DNA from 3 places in the Streptomyces sp. NPDC045026 genome. Region 3 is predicted to be linked to each of the others. Evidence: riboswitches for the same ligand, from Rfam matches in the RefSeq annotation. Region 3 holds a riboswitch; each other region holds the start of a gene.
The links. Region 3 has a riboswitch for cyclic di-AMP ahead of AC07EJ_RS12500 (C40 family peptidase). Riboswitches for the same ligand answer to the same signal wherever they lie in the genome.
Positions count from the first base shown of each region.

Region 1: it holds a riboswitch for cyclic di-AMP, as region 3 does, so the genes downstream of both, AC07EJ_RS26050 (C40 family peptidase) here and AC07EJ_RS12500 (C40 family peptidase) in region 3, are expected to answer to the same signal.
Region 2: it holds a riboswitch for cyclic di-AMP, as region 3 does, so the genes downstream of both, AC07EJ_RS31435 (LysM peptidoglycan-binding domain-containing M23 family metallopeptidase) here and AC07EJ_RS12500 (C40 family peptidase) in region 3, are expected to answer to the same signal.

Region 1 is NZ_JBWKIS010000013.1:68,590-76,384, forward strand. Features, by position in the region: gene AC07EJ_RS26025 (hypothetical protein) at 1-620, shown strand, start outside; gene AC07EJ_RS26030 (hypothetical protein) at 828-1,466, opposite strand; gene AC07EJ_RS26035 (C40 family peptidase) at 1,500-2,570, opposite strand; gene AC07EJ_RS26040 (hypothetical protein) at 2,864-3,217, shown strand; gene AC07EJ_RS26045 (tellurite resistance/C4-dicarboxylate transporter family protein) at 3,243-4,190, opposite strand; gene AC07EJ_RS26050 (C40 family peptidase) at 4,218-5,381, opposite strand; cyclic di-AMP (ydaO/yuaA leader) riboswitch at 5,390-5,538, opposite strand; gene pcrA (DNA helicase PcrA) at 5,806-7,795, shown strand, end outside.
Region 2 is NZ_JBWKIS010000019.1:66,435-74,229, forward strand. Features, by position in the region: gene dxs (1-deoxy-D-xylulose-5-phosphate synthase) at 1-277, shown strand, start outside; gene AC07EJ_RS31415 (aspartate aminotransferase family protein) at 274-1,659, shown strand; gene AC07EJ_RS31420 (helix-turn-helix domain-containing protein) at 1,774-2,415, shown strand; gene AC07EJ_RS31425 (DUF6126 family protein) at 2,412-2,582, shown strand; gene AC07EJ_RS31430 (tyrosine-protein phosphatase) at 2,609-3,406, opposite strand; cyclic di-AMP (ydaO/yuaA leader) riboswitch at 3,815-3,995, shown strand; gene AC07EJ_RS31435 (LysM peptidoglycan-binding domain-containing M23 family metallopeptidase) at 4,000-4,827, shown strand; gene AC07EJ_RS31440 (SGNH/GDSL hydrolase family protein) at 5,029-5,820, shown strand; gene AC07EJ_RS31445 (TetR/AcrR family transcriptional regulator) at 5,929-6,558, opposite strand; gene AC07EJ_RS31450 (APC family permease) at 6,752-7,795, shown strand, end outside.
Region 3 is NZ_JBWKIS010000004.1:432,029-439,823, forward strand. Features, by position in the region: gene AC07EJ_RS12490 (ATP-dependent Clp protease proteolytic subunit) at 1-572, shown strand, start outside; gene AC07EJ_RS12495 (hypothetical protein) at 580-888, shown strand; cyclic di-AMP (ydaO/yuaA leader) riboswitch at 1,242-1,419, shown strand; gene AC07EJ_RS12500 (C40 family peptidase) at 1,423-1,896, shown strand; gene AC07EJ_RS12505 (DUF6328 family protein) at 2,026-2,619, shown strand; gene AC07EJ_RS12510 (ATP-binding protein) at 2,641-3,075, opposite strand; gene AC07EJ_RS12515 (helix-turn-helix domain-containing protein) at 3,349-4,230, shown strand; gene AC07EJ_RS12520 (DUF397 domain-containing protein) at 4,240-4,476, shown strand; gene AC07EJ_RS12525 (8-amino-7-oxononanoate synthase) at 4,460-5,620, opposite strand; gene bioB (biotin synthase BioB) at 5,822-7,039, shown strand; gene AC07EJ_RS12535 (adenosylmethionine--8-amino-7-oxononanoate transaminase) at 7,032-7,795, shown strand, end outside.

The sequences.
Region 1 (7,795 bases), on a different contig from region 3:
CCGAATCGGGTGAATCGAGTGATCCGCTGGAGTGGCAGGTGCTGCGCTACCAGCGGATACAGGGAGTCGAGTACACCCGCTCGCCCTGGAGCTGGCCGCTGCAGTCGGCCGCGGCCCAACTCGACTATCTGGCCCACACGTTCACCGAGGAGTTCTTCTCGACCTGCCCGCCGTCCGCCCGCACCCTGTGGAGCCGTGCGGCGGGGAAGCGGACTGTGCCCGAGTTCATGAACGACCTGGCTACGCTCCTGAGGATGGCGTGCCGCGAACCCGAGGCGACGTACGAGGAGATCCCGCTCGCAGGCTGGGAGCTGGCGGTGAGATTTCCGCGCCTGCTGGGCTTCGAGACCTGGCTCGACGCGGCTCTCCCCGACGAGGAGGACCCGGTTCGTGCGGGGATAGAGAGCGAACACCCTTACTGCGCCGAGCACTTGCCGGAGCTGATCGCGCAGGTGACGCAGGCACTCGCCCTCTGCCGGGACTCGGAGGCGTTCGCCGGGCAGTTGCGTGCGCGTTGCGCCGCCGCGACCCCCGAACTGCTGGCCGAGGTGGCGGACCGCGCCTACGCCCACATGGCGCGCGAGCACCGGAGCGGCACGCTCCTCACGCCACCCGCGTAGCTGCCGTCCGACGCCGTGAGTTCGCAGCGGGCGGTGTTGCCCTTCTTGCCGACGAGCGCTACCGCGACCGCGGTCGCGGCGAGAGGACAAGCGGATCAAGCGAGAGGACAAGCGGACCGAGGGGGAGTGGGCGGGCCACCGAGTATTGCGGTGCGGGCCCCAGGCCCGGCAGTGGCGAAAACCTGACCGCGCCGCGCGAGCTCGCCCTCAGCGGTGCGAGCCGCCCCGTGTCGGTGCCGGGCTCGGCCTCCGCACCGCCCAGCGGTAGTGGCTCAGCGCCTTCCTGACCCCGATGAGGCCCGTCAGCCAGAGGATGGTGCCTGCACCCATGCCGAGGGCGACATCCGTGTACGTGTCCCGCCCCGGTTCGGCGTACGCGGCCGCACCGAGAGACGCCCACAGGCCGAGTGCGCACAACACGAGTGACGACAGGCACCAGGTGAGACTGGCGCCGGGGGAGCGCAGCCGGGAATCGGTCGCCGGATCGGTGTCCAACGCGACCCAGGCATCGGTGAGTTCGCGAATCTTCCGGTCGCGGCGCATGCCGAGTACGACTCCGACGACCGCAGGGGCGAGCGCCGCCAGGCCGAGGATCACGAAGACCGGGCCGAAGATGAAGGCGAGCGGATCCTTGTCCTCGATGAGCTGGAGCGTCTGGACCAGCAGTGACCAGCCGATGACGCCGCCGAACCCGCATAGCCACAGCAGCAGGAGCCGGTGCACCGCGAGGTATGTCCTGCGCAGCTCGCCGAGGGCCATGCCGCGGTCGGTGAGGAGTGTCTGCCGGTCCGGCCACGTACGGAGTTGGACAGGGGGCGGAGGCGGCGGCAGCGCACGGCTAGGCATGACCCCGACAGTACCGGCGGGCACCGCACCGGCTCACGCCACCCGCGTAGCCCCGGCGAACGGCATCTCGTCGATCGGGGCGATGCGGACCGGGGCGCTCGGGTTCGGGGCGTGGATCATTTTGCCGTTGCCGATGTAGAGACCGACGTGGCTGATGCCCGAGTAGAAGAACACCAGGTCACCCGGCTGGAGTTGGGAGCGTGGGATGCGGGGGCCCGCGTTGATCTGGGAGTACGTGGTGCGCGGCAGGGAGATGCCGGCCGAGCGGTACGCGGCCTGGGTGAGGCCGGAGCAGTCGAAGGCGTTCGGGCCTGTGGCGCCCCACACGTAGGGGCTGCCGAGGGCGCTGTAGGCATAGGCGATGGCCGCCGCCGTGCGGGAGTCCGGGGCCTTGGGCAGGGCGCCGGACGGCAGCTCGCGGGAGGTGTCCGAGCGGGAGGCGCGGTCGGCCGTGCCGGTGTCGCCGGCGCCCGCTCCGACGCCGGTGCGCTCGGCCGCCGGCAACTGGTCGAGCAGACGCTTTGCCTCGGCCAGCTTCCCGGTGACCGTCTTCTTCTGCTTCTTCAGTTCGCCCTGCCGCTTGCGCAGCTCGGTGAGCCGGCCGTCCGCCTCGGAGCGCAGCTGGTCGATCTGCCGCAGCTCGCGCTGCACGCGCCCGACCGCGGATGCCTGCCGTGTGCCGAGCCGGTCGGCGAGCGCCGCGTTGTCGAGGTACTGGGCGGGGTCGGAGGACAGGACGAGCTGGACCGCCGGGTCGAGGGCACCGGTGCGGTACTGCGCGGCGGCGGCCGAACCGAGCGCCTCACGCTGGGTGTTGAGCCGGTCCGTCCTGCGGGCCGCCTCGTCCCGCAGTGAGCCGAGCTTCTTCTCGGCCTTGTCCGCCTTCTCCTTGGCGCTGTTGTACTTCTCGGTTGCCTTCTCGGCCTCCTGGTAGAGCCGGTCGACCTTCGCCTTCACCTGGCTCGGGGTGAGCCGGGGATCCGCGTGCGCCGCGCCGTCCAGGACGGTGGCGGTCGCCGCGGAGGCGAGAGCGAGGGTCGCCGCGGTGCGGGCCGTGGGGCCGGTGAGCGAGCGCTGTCGGGGCTTGCGGTGCGCTGCCGACACGAGGGGCACGTCCTTCCGGTACGTACTGCTTACGCGTCCGGCGGCGGCCCGCACAGGGGAAGCGGGCCGCCGCCGGACCTTTCTCGGCGGTAGGTGTCCGGCTTCCGCCTCTGAGCGGGGCGGGGGTGGGGAGCCGGGCACCTGAGGAAGGACGCTAAACCTGACCGTCACGGGTTGGTGACGGATTGTCCGCAACTGGTCCTTGTGTTCTGGGTGTGACCGCATGTGACCGCCGACGGACCGGTGCGGGCCGGTTCATGGGGGCAGTGAGGCCCCGGCTAGGCTCGCCCGTCATGGACGTACTCATCCACCTCTTCGTCGGCCTGCACATCATCGGCATCGCCTCGCTCCTCGGTGGGTTCCTCACCCAGATGAAGGCGATGGGCAAGGGAACGGCCCGGTTCGTCCCGGCGATGCTGCACGGCGCGCTGACCATGCTGGTCACGGGAGTCGTCCTCGTGGGCCTGAATCAGGCGGACGACAACACCGTCAACAACATCAAGATCGGCGTGAAGCTCGCGCTGCTGATCGTGATCCTGGGCCTCGTGTACGTGAAGCGGGACGAGGAGAAGGTCGACAAGGGCCTGTTCGGCCTCGTCGGCCTCCTGACCACCGCGAACATCTTCATCGCGGTCCTCTGGACCTGAGTCAGGCGCGTGTTCTGGACCTGAGTCAGGCGGATGTTCGGCCCCTGAACGTCCCGAACAGGGTGGCGAGCCACGCGGCCACCGCGATCCACACCAGTACCTGCCCCGGCCCCTTGAGCCAGGGCACATCGGCGGCGGCGCCCACGGACAGTGCCGCCGCCGCTGTCATTCCCATCGGGAAGACCGTCGACCACCGCCGGATGTCGTAACGCGGCCGGGGCCACCGCACCTCCGCCAGCACCAGCACGACGTACCAGGCGATGTCCAGCGCGAGCAGCAGAAAGCTCACGGTGCGCAGGACGTCCGTGTCGTCGATGTTCCACAGACCCGTCGCGACGAGCTTCGACGCCGCGAGCGCGGAGATGGCGAGCGCGCCTCCCGCGACCCACTGGTCCCCGGCGCCGGAGGCCACCTCGCGCAGGTCGAAGCGGAGCAGTGCGAAGCAGTACAGGACGAGCCCGCCCCAGAAGAGCACCATTCCCGTGAACGCGAGCCAGTGCGCCCCGACCGCGGGCGCGAGCGTCGCCGCCAGGACGACGAGGCCCTGCGTCGCGACGCAGCCCAGGAACACGCCCCCCGGCATCCGCGGCTTCCAGTGCCGTACGACGTTGATCATCAGCACCGGCCAGACGAGCGCGGACAGGGCGAGGAGCGCCTCGGCCAGGGTCTGCCACCCGAACAGGGAGATCCGGGTGCCGAGGACGGTCGTGGCCGCGACCGCGGTGAGCGCGGTCGGGGTGTCGGCCTCGGACCCCCAGCGTTCGCGCTCGCGCACCAGCCGGTTCGCGAAGTCCGCCGCGAGGACGAGCCAGAGGGCGGCGGCGAGCACGAGCATGATGCCGGACAGCACCGAGTGACCGGTCAGGTGAAAACCGACCGAGATGATGCCGGTGGCCATGACGGCGGCGCCGGCTGCCGGTGGGAGCTGGGACCACGTGGGTCCGGGGCCTGGGGTTGCGTTCGGGCCGCGCACCGCCCGAACGTAACCCCACGAAGGCGGTCAGGCCGGGCGCACCACGCTGTGGATCGGCATGTAGTAGATCGACTCGACGCGCACGTTCGCGCCCGGCTTGGGGGCGTGGATCATCTTGCCGTCGCCGATGTAGATGCCGACGTGGCTGATGTCGTCGTAGAAGAAGACCAGGTCACCGGGTTGTGCATTGGCCGTGGTGACGGTCGTGCCGACCTTGACCTGGTCCCAGGTCGTGCGCGGCAGCGTGATGCCGGCCGCCTTCCACGCGGCCTGCGTGAGACCCGAGCAGTCGTACGAGTCCGGGCCGGTGGCGCCCCACACGTACGGCTTGCCCTCCTGGGACTCGGCGAAGGCGATGACCTTCGCGGCCTTGGCGGCGTAGCCGCTGCCGGTGCTTCCGGAGCCCGTACCCGTGCCCGAACCGGTGCCGGTCCCGGGGTTCTCCTTCTGCCGGGCCTCCTCGGCCGCTTTGCGCTTGGCCTCCGCCTCGGCCTGCTGACGCGCCAGCTCCTCCGCCTTCTTCCTGGCGGCCTCCTGCTTCTTCTTCTCGATCGCCGCGAGCCGCGCCTTCTCCTCGGCGGTCAGCTTCGACAGGAGTTCGCGGGCGTCGCCGAGCTTCTGCTGGACGTCCCTCTTCGTGCTCCGGAGCGTGGCCTGCGAAGTGGTGAGCGTCTCCAGGCTCTTGGCCGCCTCCGTGCGCTTCTTCGTGGTGGCGGCCTGCTCGGTCTGGTAGTCGTCGACGGCCTTCTTCTGGCGGCTCGTGAGCCGGCTCATCAGCTGGTCCTGGTCGAAGTAGTCCTGCGCGTCGTCGGCGAGGAGCAGCGTCGCGGTGTCGGAGACGGCGCCCGTGCGGTACTGGGCCGCGGCGAAGGTGCCGAGCTCCTGGCGGGCCTTGTTGAGCTTCTCGGTGCGCTGTGCGACGTCGTCGAGCAGGTCACCGACGCGCTTCTGCTGCTTGGCGGTGTGCTCCTTGGCCGCGTTGTACTTCTCCGTGGCGACGCCCGCCTGGTGGTAGAGGGTGTCGACCTTCTTCTGGACCTCTTCCATGCTCGGCTTCGGCGGCGCGGAGGGTGCGGCGTTCGCGCTCTGCGAGAGCAGGGCTATGGAGGTGAGGGCCGCCGTGGTGATGCCGACGACGGGGGCCGTGCGGGGACCGGCTGTCCTGCTGCGCGGCTTGCGGTGCGACGCCAAGGGGCGCGTCTCCTTCCCATGACCGCCTACCGGGTTAGCTGTCGGGTTCGGGCGGAGATTCGGAAGGCTGCCCTACGGCCGTCCCTGACGGGTCGTCGGCCGATTCACCCCAAAGGTCGTGGGTCCCCGGTTCCATGCCTCTCGGCGTACTGAACTCAGCGGGGGCGACCCGTTCGCGGCGCGGTTGCCGGCGGGGGGACGGGCGGCCCGCGGAGCACGCTAGCCAACTCGTGTGGCTGCTGTGAAGGTTGATGTTCGATATGCCCGATACATTTTCGTGACCTTCGGCAATCTTGCTCGTGACCTCCGGTAATCCTTACGGAGGGTGATTCACGCACTACGTGAGGTGGCCGGGTCCGCGAAGTCGGGCGAAGTTTCCGGGGCGGCCGTGGGTGTCAGTGGGGCGGCCTAGACTCGTAGAGCGATGAGCAGCCTCTTTGACGACAGCTTCCTGGCGGACCTCACGGCTTCGAAGGCCAGTGAGGAACATGCCCCGCCGCCGCCCGAGGACGACACGGCTCCGGAGCACGTTCCGGACGACCTGTTCGACGGGAAGTTCGACGTGCCCCCGGCCAGGGACGCGTACTACCGGGACGGCGCCCCACGCCCGGCGCTCGACCCGGCGGCCCTCCTCGACGGGCTGAACGAGAACCAGAAGGCGGCCGTCGTCCACGGCGGCTCCCCGCTGCTCATCGTGGCGGGCGCCGGCTCCGGCAAGACCCGCGTGCTCACGCACCGCATCGCGTACCTCCTCGGTGAGCGCGGCGTGCACCCCGGCCAGATCCTCGCGATCACGTTCACGAACAAGGCCGCGGGCGAGATGAAGGAGCGCGTCGAGTCCCTGGTCGGCCCGCGGGCGAACGCGATGTGGGTGTCGACGTTCCACAGCGCCTGCGTGCGCATCCTGCGCCGCGAGTCCAAGAAGCTCGGCTTCACGTCGTCGTTCTCGATCTACGACGCCGCCGACTCCAAGCGCCTCATGGCCCTGGTCTGCCGCGACCTCGACCTGGACCCGAAGAAGTTCCCGCCGAAGTCCTTCAGCGCCAAGATCTCGAACCTGAAGAACGAGCTGATCGACGAGGAGGACTTCGCAGGCCAGGCCGCCGACGGCTTCGAGAAGACCCTCGCCCAGGCCTACGCGATGTACCAGTCCCGCCTCCGCGAGGCGAACGCACTGGACTTCGACGACCTGATCATGACGACGGTGCACCTCCTGCGCGCCTTCCCGGACGTCGCCGAGCACTACCGCCGCCGCTTCGGCCACGTCCTCGTCGACGAGTACCAGGACACGAACCACGCGCAGTACGCGCTGGTCAGAGAGCTGGTGGGCTCGGCCGACAGCGGACGCGCGGAGGACGAGCCGCCCCGCGCGGACGACCTCCCGCCCGCCGAGCTGTGCGTCGTGGGTGACGCGGACCAGTCGATCTACGCGTTCCGCGGAGCCACCATCCGTAACATCCTCCAGTTCGAGGAGGACTACCCGGACGCGACGACGATCCTGCTCGAACAGAACTACCGCTCGACGCAGACCATCCTCTCCGCGGCCAACGCGGTCATCGAGCGCAACGAATCCCGCCGCCCCAAGAACCTGTGGACGAACGCGGGCGCGGGCGCGCAGATCACCGGATACGTCGCGGACACCGAGCACGACGAGGCGCAGTTCGTCGCCGACGAGATCGACCGGCTCACGGACGCGCGCGACGCGAAGGCCGGCGACGTCGCCGTCTTCTACCGGACGAACGCGCAGTCCCGTGTCTTCGAAGAGATCTTCATCCGCGTCGGCCTGCCCTACAAGGTCGTCGGCGGAGTCCGCTTCTACGAGCGCAAGGAGGTCAGGGACGTCCTGGCCTATCTGCGGGTGCTCGCCAACCCCGAGGACTCCGTCCCCCTGCGGCGCATTCTCAATGTGCCGAAGCGCGGCATCGGCGACCGCGCCGAAGCGATGATCGACGCGCTCTCCCAGCGCGAGAAGATCTCCTTCCCGCAGGCGCTGCGGAGGGTCGACGAGGCGTACGGCATGGCGGCCCGCTCGACGAACGCGGTGAAGCGGTTCAACACGCTGATGGAGGACCTCCGCACGATCGTCGAGTCGGGCGCGGGCCCGGCCACGGTCCTGGAGGCCGTGCTCGAACGGACCGGCTATCTCGCCGAGTTGCAGTCGTCTACGGACCCGCAGGACGAGACGCGCATCGAGAACCTTCAGGAACTCGCCGCCGTGGCCCTGGAGTTCGAGCAGGAGAGCGCGACGGCGGACGGCGCTGCCGAGGGCGCGGCTGAGGGCGCTGCCGAGGGCGAGGCGAGCGTCGGCACGCTGTCCGAGTTCCTGGAGCGGGTCGCGCTCGTCGCCGACTCCGACCAGATCCCGGACGAGGAGGACGACGGCTCCGGCGTCATCACGCTGATGACGCTGCACA
Region 2 (7,795 bases), on a different contig from region 3:
CGCCGCACGGCACCGGCTCGTCGCCGTCGTCGAGGACAACAGCAAGGCGGCCGGCGTCGGCTCCGCCGTGGCGCTCGCGCTCGGCGAGGCCGAAGTCGACGTCCCCGTAAGGCGGTTCGGGATCCCCGACCAGTTCCTCGCGCACGCCAAGCGCGGCGAGGTGCTCGCCGACATCGGGCTCACGCCCGTCGAGATCGCCGGACGGATCGGCGCCAGCATGGCCCTGAAGGCCGAGACCTGGGCCCTAGTGGCCGGCAAGGAGAGCGACGACGTATGAGCAAGGAGTTCGATCTCGCCAGACTCCTGGCCGAGCGCGGCGCCGAGCGCTACGAGCTGCACGCCAAGTACCTCAACCACCAGCTCCCGCGCATGCTGCACACCATCGGCTTCGACAAGGTCTACGAGCGGGCGGAAGGCGCCTACTTCTGGGACGAGGACGGCAACGACTACCTGGACATGCTCGCCGGGTTCGGTGTGATGGGCCTCGGCCGGCACCACGCCGTCGTCCGCAAGGCGCTGCACGACGTCCTCGACGCCTCGCTCGCCGACCTCACCCGCTTCGACTGCCAGCCGCTGCCGGGTCTGCTCGCCGAGAAGCTGCTCGCGCACAGCCCGCACCTGGACCGGGTCTTCTTCGGCAACAGCGGTACGGAGGCCGTCGAGACGGCGCTGAAGTTCGCCCGGTACGCGACGGGCAAGCCACGGATCCTGTACTGCGGGCACGCCTTCCACGGGCTGACCACCGGGTCTCTGTCCGTGAACGGTGAGTCCGGATTCCGGGACGGCTTCGCGCCGCTCCTGCCGGACACGGCGGTGCCGCTCGGCGACCTCGACGCCCTGCGCGCGGAACTCGCGAAGGGAGACGTGGCCGGGCTGATCGTCGAGCCCATCCAGGGCAAGGGAGTCCACGCGGCGCCGCCCGGCTATCTGCGCGCCGCTCAGGAACTGCTCCACCAGCACAAGGCGCTGCTCATCGCGGACGAGGTGCAGACGGGCCTCGGCAGGACAGGTGACTTCTACGCCTATCAGCACGACCAGGGGGTCGAGCCTGACCTCGTATGCGTGGCGAAGGCGCTCTCCGGCGGGTATGTGCCCGTCGGTGCGACGCTCGGCAAGGACTGGATCTTCAAGAAGGTCTACTCGTCCATGGACCGGGTCCTCGTGCACTCGGCCAGCTTCGGCTCGAACGCGCAGGCCATGGCCGCAGGGCTTGCCGTGCTCTCCGTGATGGAGAACGAGGAGGTCGTCGCGAACGCCCGGGCCACCGGTGAGCTCCTGAAGACCCGGCTCGCCGAGCTCGTCGACCGCTACGAGCTGCTGAGCGACGTACGCGGGCGCGGCCTGATGATCGGCATCGAGTTCGGGCGGCCGAAGTCGCTGAAGCTGCGCAGCCGCTGGACGATGCTCCAGGCCGCGCGCAAGGGTCTGTTCGCGCAGATGGTCGTCGTGCCGCTGCTCCAGAAGCACCGGATCCTCACGCAGGTCTCCGGTGACCACCTGGAGGTCATCAAGCTGATCCCGCCGCTGATCATCGGGGAGCGCGAGGTGGACCGCTTCGTCGAGGCGTTCACCGCCGTCATGGACGACGCGCACTCGGGCGGCGGGCTGATGTGGGACTTCGGCAAGACGCTGGTGAAGCAGGCGGTCGCCAACCGCTGAGTTCGCGAGACGGCTGCTTCTTAAACGCGAAACGGCTGCTTCTTAACGAAGACGCCGTTTGCCTCTGGGGCAAGAAATTTGCCCCAGAGGCAGGTCTCTGGCTCAATCGACGGTATGAGCCCTGCACCTGAGGAGCCGGCTCCGGAACCCACGGAGCTGCCCGCCGTCGCCCCGCAGCTGCGCGCACTCCGGCGCCGCGCCGCCCTGACCCTGGAGGCCGCCGCCCGGGCCGCCGGGCTCTCGCCGGCCCACCTCTCCCGCCTGGAGACGGGGCGCCGCCAGCCCTCGCTCCCGATGCTGCTCGCCCTCGCCCGCACCTACGGTACGACGGTCTCCGAACTCCTGGGCGAGATGCCCGCCGACCGGGACGCGGTCGTGCGCTCCGGCGACATGGAGGCCACCGAGGCGGGCGGCTGGATCTACCGGCAGGCGGGCGCCCCGGGGCGCGGCATGCAGGCGCTGCGCGTGCACGTGCCGTTCGGCGCCCAGGGCGACATCGTGCGGATCCACCCCGGTGAGGAGTGGCTGTACGTCCTCGAAGGACGGCTGAGGCTGCGGCTCGGGGACACCGCGTACGCGCTCGCGCCGGGGGACAGCGCGCACTTCGACTCGCTCACCCCGCACCGGATCGCCGCCGCCGACCGCGACGGCGCCGAGCTCCTCTTCGTACACACCCTGCTGCAGAGCCCGTCCGCCGCGCTGTGTCTCGGCCCGGCGACGGGCGCCGGCGAACGGACCCAGGGAGGTCCCCAATGAGCTCAGAGCCGAACGACGTGACCGAGCCGGAGCGGCCCGCCCGCCGCGACATCGAGGACAAGCTCCCCCGCGGCATCTGGGTGCGCCTGCTCGTCTACGTCTTCGCCGGGCACCTCGTCGCGGGCTTCATCTATCTGCTGTTCACGCTGGGGGCGTCGCGCGGGTGACGCGCCCAGCGTGGGGCCGCTGAGCCTCAGTCGAGGAGGCGCTCGCGCAGCCGGTCGCGCTGGGCGGGGGACAGCTTGAGGCCTTCCTCCAGGTAGCGGTCGGTCGAGCCCCAGGTCTGCACGACCTGCTCGAAGGCGGCCGCCAGATACGTGGCGCGGGCGTCGAACAGGGGGCTCAGCAGCTCCATGACCTCGGGGGACATCGCGTCCTTCGAGGTGCTGCTGCGGTGCACCTTGTAGCGGCGGTGCGTGGCGTTTGACTCCAGGTAGTCCGCCTCGATGGCGTCGCGCTCCACACCCACGGCCAGGAGCGTGACCGCTATCGAGAGGCCCGCGCGGTCCTTGCCGGCCGCGCAGTGCATGAGTGCGGGCACGCTGTCCTCGGCGATGGCGTGCAGGACCTGGCTGTGCTCGGCGGTGCGCTCCGTGATGATCGCCCGGTACGACTCGATCATGCGGTTCGCGGCCTGGCCTTCGGACAGGGCGGCGCGCAGCTCGTCGAGGTGGCCGTCGCGCACCATCTGCCAGAACTCGGCGCCGTCCGCCGGGTCGGTCAGCGGCAGATTCACGTTCCGCACGCCGGGCAGCGTGACGTCGGGCCCTTCGAGGCGCTGGTCGGCGGCGTTACGGAAGTCGAAGATCGTGTGCAGCCCGAGCGAGGAGAGGAACGCGGCGTCCTCGTCCGTGGCGTGCGCGAGGTGACCACTGCGGAACAGCACGCCCTGCTTCACCCGACGGCCGTCCACGGTCGGGAGACCACCCACATCGCGGAAGTTGCGCACTCCGGCCAACTCGGGCTCGGTGGACGGGACCTGCTGCGTCACGGGGGCTCCTCCCGGTCGGCCGCGGCGCTGCTCGCCTGCGGGCGCCTTCGACGATACGACATGGCTGCCAGGGGCAACCATGTGAGAGGGCGGCTGGCGATTGCGCGTCGAATGTCCTGAATGGGGGGTATGTGGGCATACGCGAGTTACGGGGTAACTGTTCCTGAAATCGGGGCAGATGGTGGGCGTTGCGTGAGCAGGGTCATAGCGGTGACCGTGCGTGGCGGCCGGGCCGGGAGAATTTCCCGCAGGTATCGCAGTTGCAAAGATCGTGAATAGACGGAGTGTGACGGATTTTTCCGGAAAGGGTCATTTAAGGATCAAGAACCGGAATGCCCAAGGGGATTCGCGCCTTGTCCCCGCGCTCCCCGCTCGCTTACGTTCGGCGCAATCCGGACGGACCGCCTCATCCTGCCGCCGCCCGGAATCCGCACTTCGATCCGTGCTCGGCAGGAGCGGGGGACCCAGGTAGATCGCCGTTTCCGGGACACCGGGCACGGCTCGGGGTGAAGCCGCGCCCGAAAGGCGCGCGGCCGGGCAGCTCCAGCCCGAACCCGACAGCTCACCTCGCAGGCGACGGAGAGGAATCCCCCATGCCCGCGAAGGGTAAGCACCGCCGTCCCAAGTCCCAGCGCTTCGCGCGCTCGATCGCCGTGGCCGGAGTGGGCGGCGTCGCGCTCGCGCTGCCGCTGATGGGTGCCACCGGTGCCCACGCCGCGACCCCCGCTGCCGCCCACTCGGTCGCACAGGCCGCCGCCGCTCCTGCCGCGGCCAAGACCTATGCCGTGAAGGACGGGGACACCCTTTCGAAGATCGCCGACGCTCAGCACGTCAGCGGCGGCTGGAAGAAGCTCTACTCCGACAACCGCTCGGTCATCGGCGGCGACCCGTCCTCGATCCGTCCGGGCCTGAAGCTGACGATCGGCCAGCAGGCCGCGGCACCCGCCGCGAAGTCCCCGGCCACCGCCACGCAGGCCGCCGCGCCCAAGACCGCGGCGGCGACCACCACCGGTGCCGGCTACACGCTGCCCGTCCAGGGCGCCTCCATCGGCACGGCGTACAAGACCGCAGGCGCCATGTGGTCCAGCGGCTACCACACCGGTGTCGACTTCGTGGTCCCGACGGGCACCTCGATCAAGGCCATCGCCGCGGGCACCGTCGTGTCGGCCGGCCTTGACGGCGCGTACGGCAACGAGGTCGTCATTCAGCACGCCGACGGCAAGTTCTCGCAGTACGCCCACATGTCGTCCCTCTCCGTCTCGTCCGGACAGGCCGTGACCGAGGGTCAGCAGATCGGCCTCTCCGGCGCGACCGGCAACGTCACGGGACCGCACCTGCACTTCGAGATCCGCACCACCGCGAGCTACGGCTCGGACGTGGACCCGGCCGCGTACCTCCGTGGGCACGGGGTCTCGCTCTGACCTCCATGGCATGACATGAAGGGGCGGGTCCGGTTCCGGGGCCGCCCCTTTGTCGTGTTCCTGCGTCGTGCCCATGCGCCGTATCCCCGACCCCCGTCGTATTCCTGAAATCGCGAAACTGACCGGGTGGGCTATATCACCACCCGTCAACCCCTTCTTACGGTCGCGTAGGTCACATCGCAGGGTGAAAGATGTGTGGTCGTGGCAAACGAATCGAGATCACTCAGCGGCGGCACGATTCGGTCCTACGCGGCGGTGGGGGACAGCTTCACCGAAGGCGTCGGGGACCCCGGTCCCGACGGGGCCTTCGTGGGCTGGGCCGACCGTCTCGCCGTCCTCCTGGACGACCGGACCCCCGAGCACTCCTTCCGGTACGCGAACCTCGCCGTGCGCGGCAAGCTCCTCGACCAGATCGTGGAGGACCAGCTCCCGCGCGCCGTCGAACTCGCCCCGGACCTGGTGACCTTCGCCGCCGGCGGCAACGACATCATCCGTCCCGGCACCGACCCCGACGACGTGGCGGAGCGCTTCGAGAAGGCCGTGGCCAAGCTGACCTCCGCCGTCGGCACGGTCATGGTGACCACCGGCTTCGACACCCGGGACGTGCCGGTCCTCAAGCATCTGCGCGGCAAGATCGCGACGTACAACGGGCATGTGCGCGCGGTCGCCGACCGCTACGGCTGCCCGGTGCTCGACCTGTGGTCCCTCAAGACCGTCCAGGACCGCCGTGCCTGGGACGACGATCGGCTCCACCTCTCGCCCGAGGGGCACACGCGGGTGGCGCTGCGGGCCGGGCAGGCGCTCGGCGTCGAGGTGCCGGCGGACCCGGACCAGCCGTGGCCGGTGCAGCCGCCGCGCGGCACGCTGGAAGTGCGGCGCGACGACATCCACTGGGCGCGGGAATTCCTGGTGCCGTGGATCGGCCGACGGCTGCGCGGCGAGTCGTCCGGGGATCACGTGGCGGCGAAGCGGCCGGATCTGCTGCCGCTCTGACGGGAGCCGGGCGTGTGATGGGGGAGCTTGCCCTTGGGGGGCGGCTCCCCCGCGTCATTTCTGCGCGGTCACCCCGGGCTCCCGTCGGAGCCCGACGTCGCGGTGCCGTCAGCCCGACGTCGCCGCCGTAGCCGTCAGGTCCGACCGCTCGAGCCCCAACTCCCGGGCCAGCGCGTCGTCGACCCACTCCTGCATGCGGGCCCGCGAGACCGTCCCCGTATAGGCGGTCATCTGCACCGCGAGACCGTCGAGGAGCGCCGTCAGGCGCAGCGCGGCGCCCGCCGGGTCCGGGCAGCGGAACTCGCCGGCCGCCACGCCCTCCGCGACGACCTCGGTGAGCGCCGCCTTCCACTGCTTGTCCAGGTCGCGGGTGACCTCCCGCAGCGCGGGCTCACGCAGCGCCGCGGACCAGCCCTCGATCCACAGCCGCCAGCCCTTGGCCTGTCCGGTCGGCGCGTACCACCGCACGGCCGAGCGCAGCCGGCGCAGCGCCGTCGTGCGCTTGCCGAGCAGCTTGCGCAGATGTGCCAGGTCGCCCTCGGCGGCATGCGCGAACGCGGCAGCGACGAGCTTTTCCTTCGTCGAGAAGTGGTACAGAACCAGCGCGTTGCTCACCCCGAGCGCTGCGGCGACGTCGGCGATGCGCACGGCTGCCACGCCCCGCGCCTCGATCTGCTCGATGGCGGCCCGCAGCAACTCTTCGCGCCGCTCGGCCACGCTCAACCGCACTCTTGCCACGCGGTAACACTACACACGGGCACCGACGTCCGGCGCCGCGCGGCGAAGGCCGTGCGAACGGCTCGTGCATGACTCTTGACAGCGCCCAGTGGCGCCCGCCACAGTCTCGCTTACTGACTGGCCGTTCAGTCAATAGGCCGTCCTGAGAACAACCGTCACGCCCCGTGCCCCGCATTGCAGCAGGAGTTTCCCCGTGACCCAAGCGCCGCCGAAGCCGCCGAAACCGCCCGTCGAGCCATCCGAGTCGTCCGAGCCGTCCACAGGCGCACCCGACCTGTCCGAGGGATGGGGTGAACAGCGCTCCAGGCTCAAGAAGGACCTGCGCAGGCTGGACGTCCTGTTCTTCCTGATCTGCACCCTGGTCGGCCTCGACACGATCGGCTCCGTGGCCGCGCAGGGTCCGCAGGGCCTGACCTGGATGGCGATCCTCGCCCTCGCGTTCTTCCTCCCGTACGGACTGCTCGTGGCCGAACTCGGCTCGGCCTTCCCCGTGCAGGGCGGACCCTACGTGTGGACGCGCCTGGCGTTCGGGCGGCTCGTCGCCGGGGTGAACCAGCTCCTGTACTGGATCTCCAACCCCGTCTGGGTGGGCGGCAGTCTGTGCATCATCGCGCTCACCACGTGGGAGGAGTTCTTCACCCCGCTGCCGGGGCTCTGGAAGTACGCGGCCGGGCTCGTCTTCATCTGGGGCGGTGCGCTGGCCGTCGTACAGTCCGTGCGGATCGGCAAGTGGGTGCCCATCGCGGGCGCCGTCGCCCGGATCGTGCTCCTCGGGTTCTTCCTGGTCTCCGTGGTGGTGTTCGCCTTCGAGCACGGCGTGCACGCGCTGCCCACGGGTGAGTTCGTCCCGACGTACGCCGGTTTCGTGGCGCTGGTCCCGGTCCTGATCTTCAACTACGTAGGCTTCGAACTGCCCAGCTCCGCGGCCGAGGAGATGACGAATCCGCGGCGCGACATCCCCCTGTCGATCCTGCGCTCCGGCTTCGCGGCGGTGCTCCTCTACGGCGGCCCGATCCTCGGCATCCTCTTCGTACTGCCCAGCCACGAGATCGGCAGCCTCGGCGGCTTCATCGACGCCTGCAAGGCCGTGTTCACGGTCTACGGCGGGTCGATCGCGGCCGACGGCGCGGTCACGCTCACCGGACTCGGCTCCGTGTTCGGCGGGGTCGCCGCGGCGGGCCTGATCATCGGCCTGCTCACCTCGGGCGTCACCTGGGCCATGGGCGCTCACCGCGCG
Region 3 (7,795 bases):
GCACGTTCGATCCGTACTCCAAGCTCCTGGAGGAGCGCATCGTGTTCCTGGGGACGCCGATCGACGACACCTCCGCGAACGACGTGATGGCGCAGTTCATGCACCTCGAGTACGCCGCGCCGGACCGGGACATCGCGCTGTACATCAACTCCCCCGGCGGCTCGTTCAGCGCGATGACGGCGATCTACGACACGATCCAGTTCGTCAGCTGCGAGGTCGAAACCGTGTGTCTCGGGCAGGCCGCCTCCGCCGCTGCCGTACTCCTGGCCGCCGGGACGCCGGGGAAGCGGGCCATGCTGCCCGGCGCGCGCGTGGTGATCCATCAGCCCGGCTTGCCCGAACCCGCACAGGGCCAGCCGACCGACCTGGAGATCGAGGCCCGTGAACTGGTGCGCATGCGGGCCCAGCTGGAGGAACTGCTCGCGCGGCACACCGGGCGGAGCCGCGAGCGCATCGGCGCCGACATCGAGCGGGACACGATCCTTCGGGCCCAGGACGCCGTGGAGTACGGGCTCGTGGACCGGGTCATCGAGAACCGCAAGACGTCCGGTTCGGCCCCCGGCGCCCGGTGAACCGGCGATGCTGCCGCCCGAGCTGCCCCCACTGCCCGCACTGACCCGCGCCGAGTGCGAGCTCCTCGACCGCTACCTGGAGGTCGTCGACCTGCTCGGCAGGATCAACCCGGCCAGGAGCGACCACACGTACGGCGGACTACGGGCCGCGCAAGCGCTCGTCAGCAAGGCGACGGCGCTCAGGGACGCCCTGACGCTCATGCATCAGCGGGGCGAGAGCGAGGTCCACACGACGACGCTGGCTCAGGCTTTGCGGGTCCTGGACGGAGAAAGAAGGACACAACGGGTCACTCTGCCACCGGAGCCGGTCAATTGACGGCGCATCCGAGACCGAAGCGATCGACTCGAACCGTCCGGAGCCGGGCTGAAACGGACCAGAAGAGGTACCCACATACGGAGTAGCCGGTACTCGCACATGCGAACCGGAAAAGTTGCGCGGAACGTGTACGCGGAGTGCGGAATTTCGCCTTCCGCTGCTGGTGCGGGCGTCGTTGGGACCCCCGCGCCGGGGGCGAAAGGTGCGCTGTCCACCCGAACAGATCATTCGTGAGGACACTCACACACGGCCGATTCCGCGCTGCGGTCGCGCCGTTCGTGCGTGAAGATCCCTTCCGACGACAAGCCCCCGCCGCCGCGGCGGGGCGGTCCGTGCGGACGCCGAGTCCTGCCGCCGTACGGATGCCAGGTCGACAGAAGTGGATCGGCAGGAGTGGAGGACCCGAGCATGACGGGCCGCCGGAGCTGTTTTCCGGGCCGGCCCTTGGGGTGAAGCCGCACTTCGCGGCCGGGCAACTTCGCCAGCCCGAATCCGACAGGTCATCCTTCACAGGCGGCTGACGAAGGGTTGCGCATGACTGCGCTCAATCGTGTCCCGTCGCTGCTCACCAGGGCCGGCACCGCCTCGGCCCTCACGCTCGCCGTAACGGGTGGCAGCCTGCTGGTCCCCGGAGCCGCGCCCCAAGCGGAAGCCGCGCCACCGGCGACGAAGGCCCTCCAGATCGCGGCCTCCAAGAAGGGAAGCCCCTACCAATGGGGGGCCTCAGGACCGCACAGGTTCGACTGTTCGGGCCTGACGCGCTACTCGTTCAAGCGTGTGGGCAAGAAGCTGCCCCGCACCGCCGCCCAGCAGTACAACAAGACCCGCCATGTCTCCGCGTCCCATCGCCAACGCGGTGACCTGGTCTTCTTCCACGCGGGCCGCGGCATCTACCACGTCGGCATCTACGCCGGGAAGGGAAAGATCTGGCACTCGCCGAAGACCGGTGCCGTGGTGCGACTGGAGCGGATCTGGACGAAGAGCGTCTGGTACGGGCGCGTGCGGTAGGTCGTGTCCGCGAAGACCCTTCGCGTCGCCTGACGGGTCCCCAGGGGGCCTGGGGACCCGTCAGGCTTCGGAGGGGCACGCGCCCGCCCCGTCCGCCTTGGAACCGCGCGATGGGGTACTCGTGGTCGTATGGACGAGGACCGACCCGCAGGCGGTGAGGACGACCGACGCGCCACGGGCCCGCCCGGCGGAGCTCAGGACCGGCATCAGGACCGGCATCAGGACCGGCATCAGGACCGGCACGAGACGCGGCTGGAGCGTGCTGACCGGAACTTCGGCGAGCTGCTCCAGGAGCTGCGAGTCACCCAGACGGGCGTGCAGATCCTCTTCGCGTTCCTGCTGACGCTCGCGTTCACTCCGAGGTTCCCGTCGCTCGACGGCGTGCAGCGCGCGACCTACATCGCGACCCTGCTGCTCGCGGTGCTCGCCGCCGCGCTGTTCACGGCGCCCGCGGCGCTGCACCGCGCGCTGTTCCGGCGGGGTGCCAAGCCGGAGATCGTGCAGATGTCCTCGCGGCTCGCCTCGGCCGGCCTGGGCGTTCTGATGCTCGCCCTGGCCGGGTCCGTGCTGCTCGTCGTGGACGTCACCGCGGGGCGCGCGGCGGGCATCGCGGCGGGGGCGTGCACGTTCGCGGTCTGTGCGGGCCTGTGGGGCGTGCTGCCGCGTCTGGTGCGGCGCTCACTCACGCGGGCACAGGAAGGGACGGACACCCCGTCCCCGTAGCCGCCTCGTGCCTGCTGCCCGTCACGCCTGCGGGACGGGGACCGTCCACGGCAGGGCGATCCATACGGTCTTGCCGCCTTCGGGGGTGGGCCGGACCGACAGGCTTCCGCCGCACTCCGCGGTCAGACAGCGGATGATCACCATGCCGCGCCCGTTGTCCTGCTGGACGGCGGCCGGCAGCCGCTTCGGGTAGCGCGGGTGGCTGTCCGTGACACCGATGCGCAGTTGTTCGTCGCGCGCCAGATGCACGTCGACGGTGAAGACCGGTGACTGCCCGCGGGTGTGCATCACCGCGTTCGTGGCGAGTTCGGAGACGATGAGCCGGACGGTGTCGGCTGTTTCCGCGTCGCGCGGCATGCCCCATTCGGCGAGTACGTCACCGACATATGTGCGGGCCGAGGAGACCGAGGCGGGATCGCTCGGCAGAGTGACGGATGCTTCCTGGTGATCTGCCATGGCGACGTCGTCCCTTTTTTCGCCGGGGCCTGAATCCGACACATGGCGGATGACTCGAGGCGCCCCCCGGACTGGTGCTTCGCGCCAGAGTGCCACTCCCGCTCGACCCATGGAGCCGATCCCCCGAGATATGCATATATCTGTCGCTCGAAGCGGTGAACTCTGCGTCGGTGGGCCGCATTTGGGCGTACGCCGCCTGCTTCCTCTACCGTCGGCTCAGAACAACGATCCGGCGGGCCGGAAGGAGCCGGGCCGCAGGTCCGAGGAGACGGAATGAAACACGGTCCGGCGGTGCGCCGCCGCAGGCTCGGCGCGGAGCTGCGCGCGCTGCGTGCCCGCGCGCAGCTCACCAGTGGTGAGACGGCCCGGCTCGTCGGCTGGCACCAGTCGAAGGTGAGCCGTATCGAGACCGGGCGCAGCGGCGTGAAGGCGTCGGACGTACGCCTCCTGCTCGACGCGTTCGAGGTTTCGGACCCCGGCATACGGGATCTGCTGGTCGCGCTGGCCGGGTCGGGGGACGACGGCGGCCAGCACTGGTGGCACGCCTACCGGGGTCTTCTGCCGCCCGCCTACCGGGACTTCATCAGCCTGGAGTCGCAGGCGTGCCGGGTCAGGACGGTCGAGACGTCCGTCGTGCCGGGACTCCTCCAGACGCCCGACTACGCGCGTGCGGTGACCAGGGCCGCGCTCGACGGGCTGCCGGACGGGCAGGTCGACGCCCTGGTCGAGGTGCGGATCGCCCGGCAGGACGTGCTGCGTTCGGCGTCGCCGCTGCGGCTCAGCGCGGTGCTCGACGAGGCGGTGCTGCGGCGGCCGGTGGGCGGTCCCGAGGTGATGGCGGAGCAGCTGCGTCATCTCACCGCCGTGGCAAGGCTTCCCCATGTGCGGCTACAGGTTTTGCCGTTCGCCGCGGGAGAGCATGTCGGACTCACCGGCCCTTTCGTTGTGTTCTCCTTTCCGAACACTTCTGATCTCGACGTAGTAGTTCTCGACCATTTGACGAGTAGCCTCTACCTCGAGCGGAAAGAAGACCTCAAGGCGTACACGGACGCCTTCGACACCCTTCGGATCCACGCCCTTTCGCCCGGGGACTCACTGGATTTCATCGCCGGGATCGCCGGAGCACACCGCCCTGAGGTCAGTGAACGCACGTAAGGAGGCACCATGTCAGCTCTGCCTCGGTACGTACCATCCGCCGCGGTTCCCAGCACCTCTCTGCACGACGCGCCATGGCGGCGAAGCAGCCGCAGCACCGGAATGAACAACTGCGTCGAGACGGCCGCCCTGCGCCGCGGCCCTTCGGCCGGACTGCTCGCCGTGCGCGATTCCAAGCGCACGGCCGGAGCCGCACTGCTGTTCTCGCCCTCCGCGTGGGAGGGGTTCCTCAACTCCCTGCGGTGAAAGCAGAGTCGGGAGCGTTGCGGCTGATCACCCGTACGGCCTCGGCGATTTGATCGTCGGTCAGGTCGGCGCGGGCGGTCAGCCGCAGCCGCGAGATGCCGTCCGGCACGGACGGGGGACGGAAGCAGCCGACGGCGAGGCCCGCCGCACGGCACTCGGCCGCCCAGCGCACCGCCTCTTCGGGGGACGGCGCACGCACGGAGACGACGGCGGCGTCCGGCCGTACGGCCTGGAGCCCCTCGGCGGTGAGGAGTTCGTGCAGCGAGGAGGCGACGGCGCGCGCCCGGTCGGCGCGCTCGGGCTCGCGGCGCAGCAGGCGCAGGGCCGCGAGTGCGGCGCCGGCCGCGGCGGGCGCGAGGCCCGTGTCGAAGATGAACGTCCGTGCGGTGTTGACGAGATGGTCGATCACCCGGGCGGGACCGAGGACGGCGCCGCCCTGGCTGCCGAACGACTTGGACAGCGTGACGGTGACGACGGTGTCGTCGGCGCCCGAGAGCCCCGCCGCCTGCGGCGCCCCCCTGCCGCCGTCGCCGAGCACCCCGAGCCCGTGCGCGTCGTCGACGATCAGACCCGCCCCGAACTCCCTTGCCACTCCGGCGAGTTCGGGCAGTGGAGCCGCGTCGCCGTCCACCGAGAAGACGGAGTCGGAGACGACGACCGCCGGCCCCTGATGGGTGTCGAGGGCCTTACGGACGGCGCCCGGGTCGGCGTGCGGGACGACCTGCGTGGCGCCGCGGGCGAGCCGGCAGCCGTCGATCAGGGAGGCGTGGTTGCTCGCGTCCGAGACGATCAGGGAGCCGTGCGGAGCGAGCGCGGTCACGGCGGCGAGGTTGGCCGCGTAGCCGGACGACAGGACGAGCGCCGCCTCGAAGCCGCAGAACTCGGCCAGTTCGCGCTCGAGTTCGGTGTGCAGCTCCGTGGTGCCCGTGACGAGCCGGGAGCCGGTGGCGCCGCCGCCCCAGCGCAGCGCCGCGTCCGCCGCTCCCCCGGTGATCTCGGGGTGGCGGGTGAGGCCGAGGTAGTCGTTGCTCGCGAGATCGAGGAGGGGGTTCGATGACGGGCGGGGGCGCAGCGTGCGGACGAGTCCGGCGCCGCGGCGCACGCGCTCCTGCTCGTCGATCCAGCCGAACGGCGATCCCGCCATGTGAGTCCCTCCGACGGCCGTGTGTCGCGACCGGTTCTCGAGTGGGGTGTGCTGTCCCGTGCCCCTGCGTCTTTGTAGGCAGTGCACAGACACTAGCGGGACATCCAGCCGCCCAGTGTGTGGCAATACCCACACGTCGAACCGGCAGAGTTGTCCGGAGCCTCCTTGGCCTGAGCAGGGGACGTAGGCCAGGATCGGGCTATGGACCTGCTGAACACGCTGGTGGACAAGGGGCTGCGGCGCGAGCTGCCGAGCCGTGAAGAAGCGCTCGCCGTTCTGGCGACTTCCGACGACGAACTGCTCGATGTGGTGGCCGCGGCCGGCAAGGTGCGGCGCCAGTGGTTCGGCCGGCGGGTGAAACTCAACTATCTGGTCAATCTCAAGTCGGGCCTGTGCCCCGAGGACTGCTCGTACTGCTCGCAGCGGCTCGGGTCCAAGGCGGAGATCCTCAAGTACACGTGGCTGAAGCCCGACGAGGCGTCGAAGGCCGCGGCCGCCGGTGTCGCGGGCGGCGCGAAGCGGGTCTGTCTGGTGGCGTCCGGTCGCGGCCCGACGGACCGGGACGTCGACCGCGTGTCGGAGACCATCGGCGCGATCAAGGAGCAGAACGAGGGCGTCGAGGTGTGCGCCTGCCTCGGTCTGCTGTCCGAGGGCCAGGCCGAGCGGCTGCGCGGGGCGGGCGCCGACGCGTACAACCACAACCTCAACACCTCCGAGAGCACGTACGGCGACATCACGACGACGCACACCTACGCGGACCGCGTCGACACGGTGCAGAAGGCCCACGCGGCCGGCCTGTCCGCCTGCTCCGGGCTCATCGCGGGCATGGGCGAGAGCGACGAGGACCTGGTGGACGTCGTCTACTCGCTGCGTGAACTCGACCCGGACTCGGTGCCGGTCAACTTCCTGATCCCCTTCGAGGGCACGCCCCTCGCCAAGGAGTGGAACCTGACGCCGCAGCGCTGCCTGCGGATCCTCGCGATGGTCCGCTTCGTCTGCCCCGACGTCGAGGTGCGGATCGCGGGCGGGCGCGAGGTGCACCTGCGCTCGATGCAGCCGCTGGCACTCCACCTCGCCAACTCCATCTTCCTCGGCGACTACCTGACCAGTGAGGGCCAGGCGGGCAAGGCGGACCTGGACATGATCACGGACGCCGGGTTCGAGGTCGAGGGCACCGACCAGGTGACGCTGCCCGAGCACCGGGGCGGGCCCTGCGGGTCCGGGGCCGAGGCGGCCTGCGGTTCCGGCGCGGGTTCGGCCTGCGGCTCCGGCGGGGGCTGCGGCTCCCATGAGGAAGGGGGCTGCGGCTCGCACGAAGACGCTGCGGAGTCCCCGGTCGCCGAGGTCCCCGAGGCGCGCACGGACCTCGTCGCCGTACGCCGCCGGGGTGCCGGAACGGATCTCGCACCCAATGCCTGAGGGGCCGGGACTGCCGACGACGGGGCTGCCGGTGACGGGGCTGCCCGTGGCGGAGCTGCTCGAACTGGACCGGCGGCACGTGTGGCATCCGTACGGTCCGATGCCCGGGAGGCAGGAACCGCTCGTCGTCGAGTCGGCGGCCGGGGTGCGGCTCAGGCTCGCCGGCGAAGGCGGTAGGGGCGGTGAGGGTGCCGAGCTGGTCGACGGGATGTCGTCCTGGTGGTCGGCGATCCACGGCTACAACCACCCCGCGCTCAACGAGGCGGTGCGCGACCAGCTCGGCCGGATGAGCCACGTCATGTTCGGCGGGCTGACGCACGAGCCCGCCGTCGGGCTCGCGAAGCGCCTTGTCGACATGTCACCGGAGGGCCTGGAGCACGTCTTCCTCGCCGACTCGGGCTCCGTGTCCGTCGAGGTCGCGATCAAGATGTGCCTCCAGCACTGGCGTTCCCTCGGCCGGCCGGAGAAGCGCCGCCTGCTGACGTGGCGCGGCGGCTACCACGGTGACACCTGGCAGCCGATGGCGGTCTGCGACCCCGAGGGCGGCATGCACGAGCTGTGGTCGGGGGCACTTCCGCAGCACGTGTTCGCCGACGCCCCGCCGGCCGCGTACGAGGAGGCCTACGCGGAGCATCTGCACGAGCTGATCGGGCGTCACGCCCATGAGCTGGCGGCCGTGATCGTGGAGCCCGTGGTGCAGGGCGCGGGCGGGATGCGGTTCCACTCCCCCGCGTATCTGCGGGTCCTGCGCGAGGC